DNA from 2 places in the Pseudomonas sp. NPDC089407 genome. Region 2 is predicted to be linked to the other one. Evidence: riboswitches for the same ligand, from Rfam matches in the RefSeq annotation. Region 2 holds a riboswitch; the other holds the start of a gene.
The links. Region 2 has a riboswitch for cobalamin ahead of ACI2KG_RS26145 (TonB-dependent receptor). Riboswitches for the same ligand answer to the same signal wherever they lie in the genome.
Positions count from the first base shown of each region.

Region 1: it holds a riboswitch for cobalamin, as region 2 does, so the genes downstream of both, cobO (cob(I)yrinic acid a,c-diamide adenosyltransferase) here and ACI2KG_RS26145 (TonB-dependent receptor) in region 2, are expected to answer to the same signal.

Region 1 is NZ_JBJDNB010000036.1:14-5,182, forward strand. Features, by position in the region: gene ACI2KG_RS23375 (hypothetical protein) at 168-746, opposite strand; cobalamin riboswitch at 882-1,102, shown strand; gene cobO (cob(I)yrinic acid a,c-diamide adenosyltransferase) at 1,223-1,834, shown strand; gene ACI2KG_RS23385 (cobyrinate a,c-diamide synthase) at 1,831-3,126, shown strand; gene bluB (5,6-dimethylbenzimidazole synthase) at 3,123-3,773, shown strand; gene cbiB (adenosylcobinamide-phosphate synthase CbiB) at 3,770-4,678, shown strand; gene cobD (threonine-phosphate decarboxylase CobD) at 4,671-5,169, shown strand, end outside.
Region 2 is NZ_JBJDNB010000045.1:701-5,869, reverse strand. Features, by position in the region: gene ACI2KG_RS26160 (ligase-associated DNA damage response exonuclease) at 1-365, shown strand, start outside; gene ACI2KG_RS26155 (ATP-dependent DNA ligase) at 362-2,020, shown strand; gene ACI2KG_RS26150 (outer membrane beta-barrel protein) at 2,387-3,133, opposite strand; cobalamin riboswitch at 3,294-3,502, shown strand; gene ACI2KG_RS26145 (TonB-dependent receptor) at 3,614-5,169, shown strand, end outside.

The DNA.
Region 1 (5,169 bases), on a different contig from region 2:
ATCCATGGGGCCTCAGCGCTTGACGGGCATCCATGCCCGTCACCTCCCTCCGCAAGCCCTTCGCTCGGCCTCCTGAAGTCGCGAAGATCAAGATCAAGATCAAAAGCCAGATCAAAAGCCAAGATCAAAAGCCAGATCAAAAGCCAGATCAAAAGCCCGGCGATGGCTTAAGCCTGCTTGAGCAACAACGCAACCCCCGGAAAATACTGCCCCAGTTCGTTATGCAACTTGCGGTAGGCATACGGAAAGTACCAGGCGATGGCGCAGGCGCTGTGCTTCTGCAGGTCATCGACCAGATCCTGCAGCTCTTCGGGGCTGGCATGGTGGCCAGCCTTCCACGGGCTGACGAACAGCGCCCCGGCCTTCAACTGGCTGGGATAGGCCACTTGACGGGCGCGCGCTGCGGTTTCTTGCAGGGCGGTCGCCATGTCCAGCTTGGCGACCTTTGGCCAACGCTGGCTGACGCTGAGGTACAGCACCTCGTCAGCACTGCTGATCGACAGGTCGCAACGCCCTTCATGCTCACCTTCGTCGCGCTGCTTCTTGCCGGCAAACTGCTGCAGGGCTGCCAGTTCAGCCTGCCAGGCTGCTGCTGCCAGCAGCCCGGCATTGGCGGCGGCGCCGTGCCAGTAGGGGGCTTCGGCATCGCCGGCAAACTGATTGAAGCGATCGATGCAATCGACCCAGCGCTCCAGCGCCGGGCTGAGGAACTGCAGGTTGGCGTTGTTGATGATCAGGCCTCGCATGCTGAGCTCTCCTGTTGTGTTTGTGTTGGCATACAGTCGCGAGTAGTGGCTATGTGATATCAGTGTGGCACAGCCTGGCGATTTGGCCATTCAACGAGGGGCTGCTTCGATTGACGCTCCGGGTACAACCCTCTAACCTTCGCGCGTGTTTCAGGTGCCCTGCCAGCCCCGACTGGGCAGGGTGAAACTGGGAAGCCGGTGGGCGCCAGCATGGCGCGATTCCGGCGCTGCCCCCGCAACGGTAGGTGAGTCGCGGCCGCGCAGGGCCACTGGGTGCAAGCACCCGGGAAGGCGCGCAGGCCAGGGCCAAGGCCCGCTCACAAGCCCGGAGACCGGCCTGATATCTGCCAACGGCATCACGGAGGGTGATGCGCGGTGCACCATGGCGCCTTGCCATGGCCCCTGCGCGTTCTCCGTCTGCCTGCCTATTCCCTGCCGCCGCGCCTTGCCGTGGTGCCAGCCTGCGGAGAACCCTGATGAGCGAACCCACCGAACGCGACGAACGCCACCTGGCGCGCATGCAGCGCAAGAAGGCGATCATCGACGAACGTATTGCCAATTCCCCCAACGAGTGCGGCCTGCTGCTGGTGCTGACCGGCAATGGCAAGGGCAAGAGCAGCTCGGCCTTCGGCATGCTCGCGCGCGCCCTGGGCCATGGCATGCAGTGCGGTGTGGTGCAGTTCATCAAAGGCCGCAACAGCACCGGAGAAGAGCTGTTCTTCCGCCGCTTCCCCGAGCAGGTGCGCTACCACGTGATGGGCGAGGGTTTTACCTGGGAAACCCAGGACCGCCAGCGCGACATCGCCGCCGCTGAAGCGGCCTGGGCGGTATCGCGCCAGTTGCTGCAGGACCCAAGCGTGCAATTTGTGGTGCTGGATGAACTGAACATCGCCCTCAAGCACGGCTATCTCGACCTTGACCAGGTGCTGTCCGACATCCAGGCCCGCCCGCCCAAGCAGCACGTGATTCTCACCGGCCGCGCTGCCAAGCCTGAAATGATCGAACTGGCCGACACCGTGACCGAGATGGGCATGCTCAAGCATGCCTTCCAGGCCGGCATCCGCGCACAGAAGGGCGTCGAACTGTGAGCCAGGCGCGCCATTGCCCCGCCGTGCTGATTGCGGCACCCGCTTCGGGCCAGGGCAAGACCACCGTCACTGCCGCACTGGCTCGCCTGCACCGCAACCTCGGACGCAAGGTGCGGGTGTTCAAGTGTGGGCCGGACTTTCTTGACCCCATGATTCTCGAGCGGGCCAGCGGCGCGCCGGTGTACCAGCTGGACCTGTGGATGATCGGCGCCGAGGAAAGCCGGCGGCTGTTATGGGAAGCGGCTGGTGAGGCCGACCTGATTCTGATCGAAGGCGTGATGGGGTTGTTCGATGGCACCCCGTCCAGCGCCGACCTGGCGCGCCACTTCGGTGTGCCGGTGCTGGCGGTGATCGACGGCACGGCCATGGCCCAGACCTTTGGCGCACTGGCCCTGGGCCTGGCGCGTTACCAGGCCGACCTGCCGTTTGCCGGTGTGCTGGCCAACCGGGTGGGCAGCCTGCGCCACGCGCAACTGCTGGAAGGCAGCCTGACCGAAGGCTTGCGCTGGTATGGCGGTTTGTCCCGCGAACGCGGTATCGAACTGCCCAGCCGTCACCTGGGCCTGGTCCAGGCCAGTGAACTGAATGACCTGGATGCCCGCCTGGACGCTGCCGCCGAGGCGCTGGGCGCCAGTTGCGACGCGGCACTGCCGCCACCGGTAAGCTTTGCCGAACCCGTGCCGCAAGCCTGCGCCGCCTCGTTGGCGGGTGTGCGTATCGGCGTGGCGCGGGACGAGGCGTTCGCCTTTACCTATGGCGCCAACCTCGAGTTGCTGCGCAACCTCGGTGCCCAGCTGGAATTCTTCTCGCCGTTGCACGACCGCGTGCTGCCTGCAGTAGACAGCCTATACCTGCCGGGCGGCTACCCCGAGCTGCACCATCACGCGCTGGCTGCCAACGCACCGATGTGCGAAGCGATCCGTGCCCACCATGCACAGGGCAAGCCGTTGCTGGCCGAATGCGGCGGTATGTTGTACCTGCTCGATGCCCTGACCGATGTGGCCGGCGAGCGCGCCGAACTGCTTGGCCTGCTGGCGGGCGAGGCAACCATGCAGAAGCGTTTGGCGGCTTTGGCCTTGCAGGCGGTGGAATTGCCGGAAGGCACCCTGCGCGGGCATACCTACCACCATTCGCTGACCAGCACCGCGCTGGAGCCGATCGCCCGCGGCCTGAGCCCCAACGGCGGACGCGGCAATGAAGCCGTGTACCGGCTGGGGCGGCTGACGGCCTCTTACGTGCATTTCTACTTCCCTTCCAACCCGGATGCGGCGGCGGCGCTGTTGCGACCATGAGCGAACACGCTTTCAGCGACGCCGAACGCGCCGCAATCTACCGGGCCATCGGCGAGCGCCGCGACATGCGCCATTTCGCCGGTGGCCATGTGGCGCCGGCGCTGTTGGGCCGCTTGCTGGCTGCCGCGCACCAGGCGCCCAGTGTCGGGCTGATGCAGCCCTGGCGTTTCATCCGCATCACCCAGCGCGACCTGCGCACGCGCATCCAGGCGCTGGTGGAGGCGGAGCGGGTGCGCACTGCCGACGCGTTGGGTGAGCGTTCCGATGCCTTCATGAAACTGAAGGTGGAAGGCATCAACGACTGTGCCGAGCTGCTGGTGGCGGCGTTGATGGACAACCGCGAGCCGCACATCTTCGGCCGCCGCACCCTGCCGGAAATGGACCTGGCCTCGCTGGCCTGTGCCATCCAGAACCTGTGGCTGGCAGCGCGCGGCGAAGGGCTGGGCATGGGCTGGGTGTCGCTGTTCGATCCGCTGCAACTGGCGGCGCTGCTGGGCATGCCCGCCGGCGCCAAGCCGGTGGCGGTGCTGTGCCTGGGGCCGGTCACCGAGTTCTACCCGGTGCCGATGCTGGTACAGGAAAACTGGGCCGAAGCGCGGCCCTTGAGCGAAATGCTTTTTGAGAACCAATGGGGAGAGCGTCAATGAGTGTGGCCTTGCTGACTGTGGCCGGGGTGGCGCTGGACGCGTTGCTCGGTGAGCCGCAGCGCCGCCATCCGCTGGTGGCCTTCGGCAACATGGCCGGTAACCTCGAGCGCCGCCTGAATGCCGGCGGCCGCGGTTGGCGCAGCCACGGCGTGAGCGCGTGGTTTCTGGCGGTGGTGCCGCTGACCCTGGTGGCGCTGGTGCTGTCTTGGCTGCCCTACATCGGCTGGCTGGTGGATGTGCTGGCGCTGTATTGTGCGGTGGGGCTGCGTAGCCTGGGCGAGCATGTGCTGCCGGTGGCCAATGCCTTGCGCCAGGGCGACCTGGAAGAAGCGCGACGCCGGGTCGGCTTTCTGGTCAGCCGCGAAACCCGCGAGCTGGACGAGCCGGCTGTGGCCCGCGCGGCCACCGAGTCGGTACTGGAGAACGGCAGCGATGCGGTGTTTGCCGCGCTGTTCTGGTTCGTGGTGGCCGGTGCGCCGGGCGTGGTGCTCTACCGCCTGAGCAATACCCTGGATGCCATGTGGGGTTACCGCAACGAACGTTTCGAGCGCTTCGGCTGGTGCGCGGCACGCATCGACGACGTGCTCAACTATATTCCCGCAAGGCTAGTGGCGCTGACTTATGCGTTGCTGGGCAAGACTCGCCTGGCGCTAGCCTGCTGGCGCAAGCAGGGCCCGCTGTGGGACAGCCCGAATGCCGGGCCAGTGATGGCAGCCGGCGCTGGCGCGCTGGGCGTTGAACTTGGCGGCCCTGCGGTGTACCACGGCGAGTTGCATGAGCGGCCGCGCCTGGGTGAGGGGCCGGTGGCCGATGCCGATGCCATCGAGCGCGGCTGGGGCCTGGTGCAGCGCGGCGTCTGGCTGTGGCTGCTGGTGATTTGCCTGGGGGCCTATCTCAATGCTTGAACACGGGGGTCGCCTGCTACGCGCGGTGCGGCAATATGGTATCGCTCGTGAGCAGTGGCTCGACCTGTCCAGCGGCATCGCGCCCTGGTCATTCCCGATCCCGCCGATCCCCGTGGACGCCTGGGCGCGCCTGCCGGAGACTGAAGACGGTCTTGAAGACGCTGCCCGCACCTATTATGGCGCCAGGCAACTGTTGCCGGTGGCCGGTTCCCAAGCCGCGATCCAGGCGTTGCCGCTGTTGCGCGCAGCCGGCCGGGTAGGGGTACTGACCCCGTGCTATGCCGAGCACCCGTATGCCTGGCAACGGGCAGGGCATCAGTTGGTGGAGCTGGATGAAGCGCAGGTCGAGGCGACGCTCGACAACCTTGATGTGCTGGTGCTGGTCAACCCCAACAACCCTACCGGGCACCGCGTGCCGCGTGAGCGCCTGCTGGCCTGGCATGCACGCCTGGCTGCCCGCGGTGGCTGGCTGCTGGTCGATGAAGCGTTCA
Region 2 (5,169 bases):
GCGATATCCCGCGCAACGACCCCTTGTTGCGTCAGGCGCTGGTGCTGGCCCCGCCGTCGGCAGGGGGCAGTAGCTGGATGCGCCGCTTTGGCGATTACAGCGATGCCTTTGCCAGTGGCTGGATGCTGCTGCGCGGCACCCGCCGACGCCGTGGTGTGGACCGGGGCTTCGTGCTTTCCGACCACGCCGACTGGCCCGGCTTGCTGTGGGCCATCGGCCAGACCGGCGCCGAGCGGGTGATGGTCACCCATGGCTCGGTCAACGTGCTGGTGCGCTACCTTAACGAACAAGGCCTGGATGCCCGCGCCTTCGTCACCGAGTACGGTGAGGAGGACGACGTGCCAAACACCGAGCCGTCATCATGAAAGCCTTTGCCGCGTTGTACCTGCGCCTGGATGCGACCACCTCCAGCAACGCCAAGCTGGAAGCGCTGCGCGATTACTTCAGCATGGCCCCCGCCGAAGATGCCGCCTGGGCGGTGTACTTCCTGGCCGGCGGCCGCCCGCGTCAACTGGTCCCCACCCGCCTTTTGCGCGAACTGGCCACAGCCCTGGCCGGCCTGCCGGACTGGCTGTTCGAGGAAAGCTACCAGGCCGTGGGGGATCTGGCCGAAACCATTTCGCTGCTGCTGCCGTTGCATGCCGAGGGCAGCGAAGAGGGCCTGGCCATCTGGGTTGAACAGCACCTGCTGCCCTTGCGCGGGCTGCCGCCCGAGCAGATCCAGCAGCGCCTGCCGGCGCTCTGGGCGCAGCTGGACCGGCCTAGCCTGATGCTGTGCCTGAAGCTGATCACCGGCAGCTTTCGCGTGGGTGTGTCCAAGTTGCTGGTCACCCGCGCCTTGGCGCAGTTGGCCGGGCTGGACGCCAAACGCGTGGCCCAGCGCCTGGTCGGCTACACCGATATCAGCCATCGCCCCACGGCCGCCAGCTACCAGAAGCTGATCGCGGCCGAGTCCGCCGATGAACACAGCCAGCGTGGCGGCCAGCCCTACCCCTTCTTCCTGGCCCACCCGCTGCAGGCGCCAAGCGAGCAGTTCGATGCCTTGCTCGGGCCGCCAAGTGACTGGCAGATCGAATGGAAGTGGGACGGCATTCGCGCCCAGGTGGTCAAGCGCGACGGCCAGCTATGGGTGTGGTCGCGTGGCGAGGAACTGGTGACTGACCGCTTCCCCGAACTGCACAGCCTGGCGCAGACCTTGCCCGATGGCGTGGTGCTCGACGGGGAAATTCTGGTGTGGAAGCCAGGGAATACAGGTGCTGAACTGGCCGTACAGCCGTTTGCCTTGCTGCAGCAGCGTATCGGGCGCAAAACGCTTGGCAAAAAACTGCTGAACGATGCGCCGGTGGTGCTGCAGGCCTACGACCTGCTGGAGTGGCAAGGCGAGGACTGGCGCAGCCGACCTCAGCACGAACGCCGCAGCCAACTGGAACGCTTGCTGGAAGAGCACCCGCTGGCCCCGGTACTGCTATCGCCGCTGCTCGATGGCCCGAACTGGGCCGACCTTGCCCGCCAGCGCGAGCAGTCGCGCAGCCTGGGCGTCGAAGGCCTGATGCTCAAGCAGCGCGAAGCCCTGTACGGCGTAGGCCGCACCAAAGACATGGGCACCTGGTGGAAATGGAAGATCGACCCGTTCAGCGTCGATGCCGTGCTGATCTATGCCCAGCGTGGCCACGGCCGCCGGGCCAGCCTGTACAGCGACTACACCTTCGCCGTGTGGGATGCGCCGGCCGGCACGCCGGGGCGGGCCCTGGTGCCCTTTGCCAAAGCCTATTCCGGGCTCAGTGACGAAGAAATGCGCAAGGTCGACAGCATTATCCGCAAGACCACAGTAGAAACCTTCGGCCCGGTGCGCAGCGTGACACCCACGCTGGTGTTCGAGCTGGGCTTCGAAGGGATCGCCCTGTCGCGCCGTCACAAGAGCGGTATTGCCGTGCGCTTTCCGCGCATGTTGCGCTGGCGGCTGGACAAGCCAGTAGAAGAGGCGGATGACCTGGCGACCCTGCAAGCATTGCTGGCCTGACGCAAGTTCTGTACCGAGTTGGCTTCTTCGCGGGCTTGCCCGCTCTCATAGAACAAACTCTAACTTATTGATTTAGCGAAATTTGTGGGAGCGGGCTTGTCCCGCGAACACCGGCAAAGCCGGTGCCAGACACCGGGTTGCCTTCTTCGCGGGACAAGCCCGCTCCCACAATGGCCATTGTTCTCTGCGAGACAGCGCAGCCCGGAAGGGCTGGGTGATCTCCCACAGAACTGCACATAAGTCATTGGATTAGCGAGGACACTGTGGGAGCGGCTTTAGCCGCGAACACCGGCAAAGCCGGTGCCATGCACCGCGTTGGATTCTTCGCGGCTAAAGCCCCCACAGGGTATTGCTAACCGCTCTGGCTCAGAACGCCAGGCCTACCTTCACGCCAAACTCGTCACGCTTGAGCTTGGTGTTGTCCGCCACGGGGGTGTCCTCGTCCAGCTTGTACTCGGTACGGGTGTAATAAACCCCGGCCTGCACCGGCAAGCCACCCTGCTGGTTCATCAGCAACGTGACCTCGGCATAGGGGTTGGTGCGGTCCTTCAGGTCGACCGTATCGCTGCCAAAGTCGTCAACTTTCAGCCGGGCACGGCCATCGAGGGTATGCCGTGCCCCCACTTCTACCCGCAAGGTCGAGGCATCGAACTGGTGGTTATAGCCCAGCGCGGCCTTGGCAAACGGCGACTTCACAGTGAGCTTGGTATCAAGGTCGTTGATCTCCGGCTCGAAACGCGACCAGCTGTAGCCGCCCCCCACAGTCACGTCGACAAAGTTGCGGGCGTCCAGCGCCGCGCGCCAGCCGAGGTCAAGGTCGGCTTGGGCTTCCTTGAGTTTGTTGTCGTTCTTCTTACCATACTTGGCTTCTGCGCCGAGCTGGTAGATGAAGCCGGACTCAGCGGTCATCTTGTTGCCGAAGGTTGCGAATACCCCGCCCTGGCCCATATGTTCCTTGTCGCTTTCGCTACCGCCTTCGAACTTGAATGTGTCGTAGGCACCCGACAGGCCAAGGGTGAACAGCGGGTCGGTGCTAGGTGCGGCGATGGCCGCCAGCGGCGCGGCGATCAGGGCGAACAGGCAGGTGTGGCGCAACAGTTGACGAGCGGGCATGCGTGAAGTCTCCATGACTTGATAACGAATAACGAACGACCGGTTCGAGAACAGCGGCACTGGAAAAGTTCGAAAAGAAGTGAGCTGAAAAGCGCAACCCAGCGTTCACACAGATCATTCACCGCGCGCCAGTATTTGACGCCCCAACGTTTCGATGCTCAGATGCACGCCAGTTTCAGGTGTCCTGCGCCGCCGCGCGCAGGGTGAAACGGGAAGCCGGTGCGTCGTGTTGCCCACGACAAGTCCGGCGCTGCCCCCGCAACGGTAAGCGAGCGAACCCTTCGACATACCACTGTGCACACGCATGGGAAGGTGAAGGTTTCATGCCCCTCGCAAGCCCGGAGACCGGCCTGAAGCATCACTTGGCAACCCGCGGTGGGCGGGCGCAGGCCGGTATCCGTGCGCGCGCCTGCCTGCACGGAACGCCTCCTTTGCGTGTTTTCCACCGGGATCCATTCATTCCTGCAGCAGTGGAACGACATGTCCCGTATGTTCAAGCTTCACCCCCTGGCGGCCTGCCTGGCCGTCGCCCTGCCAGCCCTGGCCGATGACCGTGAGCCGCAACCCCTGGCCTTGCCATCAACGGCCATCACCGGCAGCCTCGACAGCCGTACTGTCGACTTGGCCACACCCACCCAGGCCGGCTCGCGCCTTGGCCTCAGTGCCCTGGAAACACCCGCCAGCACCAGCAGCATCAGTGCCGAGCAAATCCAGCAGCGCAACAACCTCACCGTGCAGGATGCCGTTACCCGCTCGCCAGGCATCACCTTCGTCGGCTCCCCGGGCGATGGCGGCACCGGCCTGTCCGCCCGTGGTTTTGCCGGGCACAGCTCAGTCATGACCTTGTTCGACGGCACGCGCCTGTTCACGGGTGCCGGCACCCAGACCTTCCCGGTCGACCCGTGGATGGTCGAGCGCATCGACGTGATCCGTGGCCCCGCCTCTGTGCTGTTCGGCGAAGGCGCCACGGGCGCGGTGGTCAACGTGATCCCGAAAAAGCCGTTTGCCGGCGAGGTGCGCAACCACCTGCGCCTGGGCTACGGCTCGTGGGACCGCCAGCAATTAGGCCTCGATAGCGGCGGCAGCGTCAGCGAGCGCCTGAGCTATCGCCTGACCCTGAACCAGCAGGCCGGTAATGGCTGGGTCGATCACACCACCTCGCGCAGCCTGGCCCTGAGCGCGGCACTGCGCTTCGACGCCAGCGAAGACCTCAGTTTCACCCTTGCCCATGACCGCGGCGAGGCACAACCTGCCAACTACTACGGCACCCCGCTGATCGACGGCCACTACCGCAGCAGCCTGCGCAAGAAAAACTACAACGTGCAGAACGACGTGCAGCGCTACGACGACGAGTGGACCCGGCTGACCACCGACTGGACGTTGAACGACCACGTCAGCGCCAGCAACCAGCTGTTCTACATCAAGAGCCGCCGCCACTGGCGCAATGCCGAAAACTACGACTGGGATGCCGAGCGCCAGCAGTTGCAGCGCGGCAGCTACCTGGAAATCAAGCACAACCAGGAGCAGTTCGGCGACCGTCAGACGTTCACCCTCGATCACTCGCTGTTCGGCCTGGCCAGCAAGACCGTACTCGGCGCCGAGTACAACAAGGTGGGTTTCAACGTCGACAGCAACGCCCCGTACAACGATGTCGGCGGCGATTACATCGACCCGTGGCAACCCCAGCCGGGCTGGTTCCACAGCGCCTCGCCACTGCGCCCGCAAACCCTGTCCACCACCCACACCTTCTCCCTGTTCGCTGAAAACCGCCTGCAGCTGAGTGATCGCCTGTCGCTGGTGACCGGCGTGCGCCGCGACCAGAACCACATCGACCGCGACAACCTGACCAACGACAGCCGCAGCGACCGCAGCCTGCAAGGTGGCAACTGGCGCGTCGGGCTGGTGTACGCGCTCAGTGACGACCTGTCGCTGTATGGCCAGTACTCCACCAGCGAGGACGGGGTGAACAACTTGATCAGCCTTAGCCCGAGCCAGATGCACTATGACCTGACCGAAGCGAAGCAGACCGAGGTGGG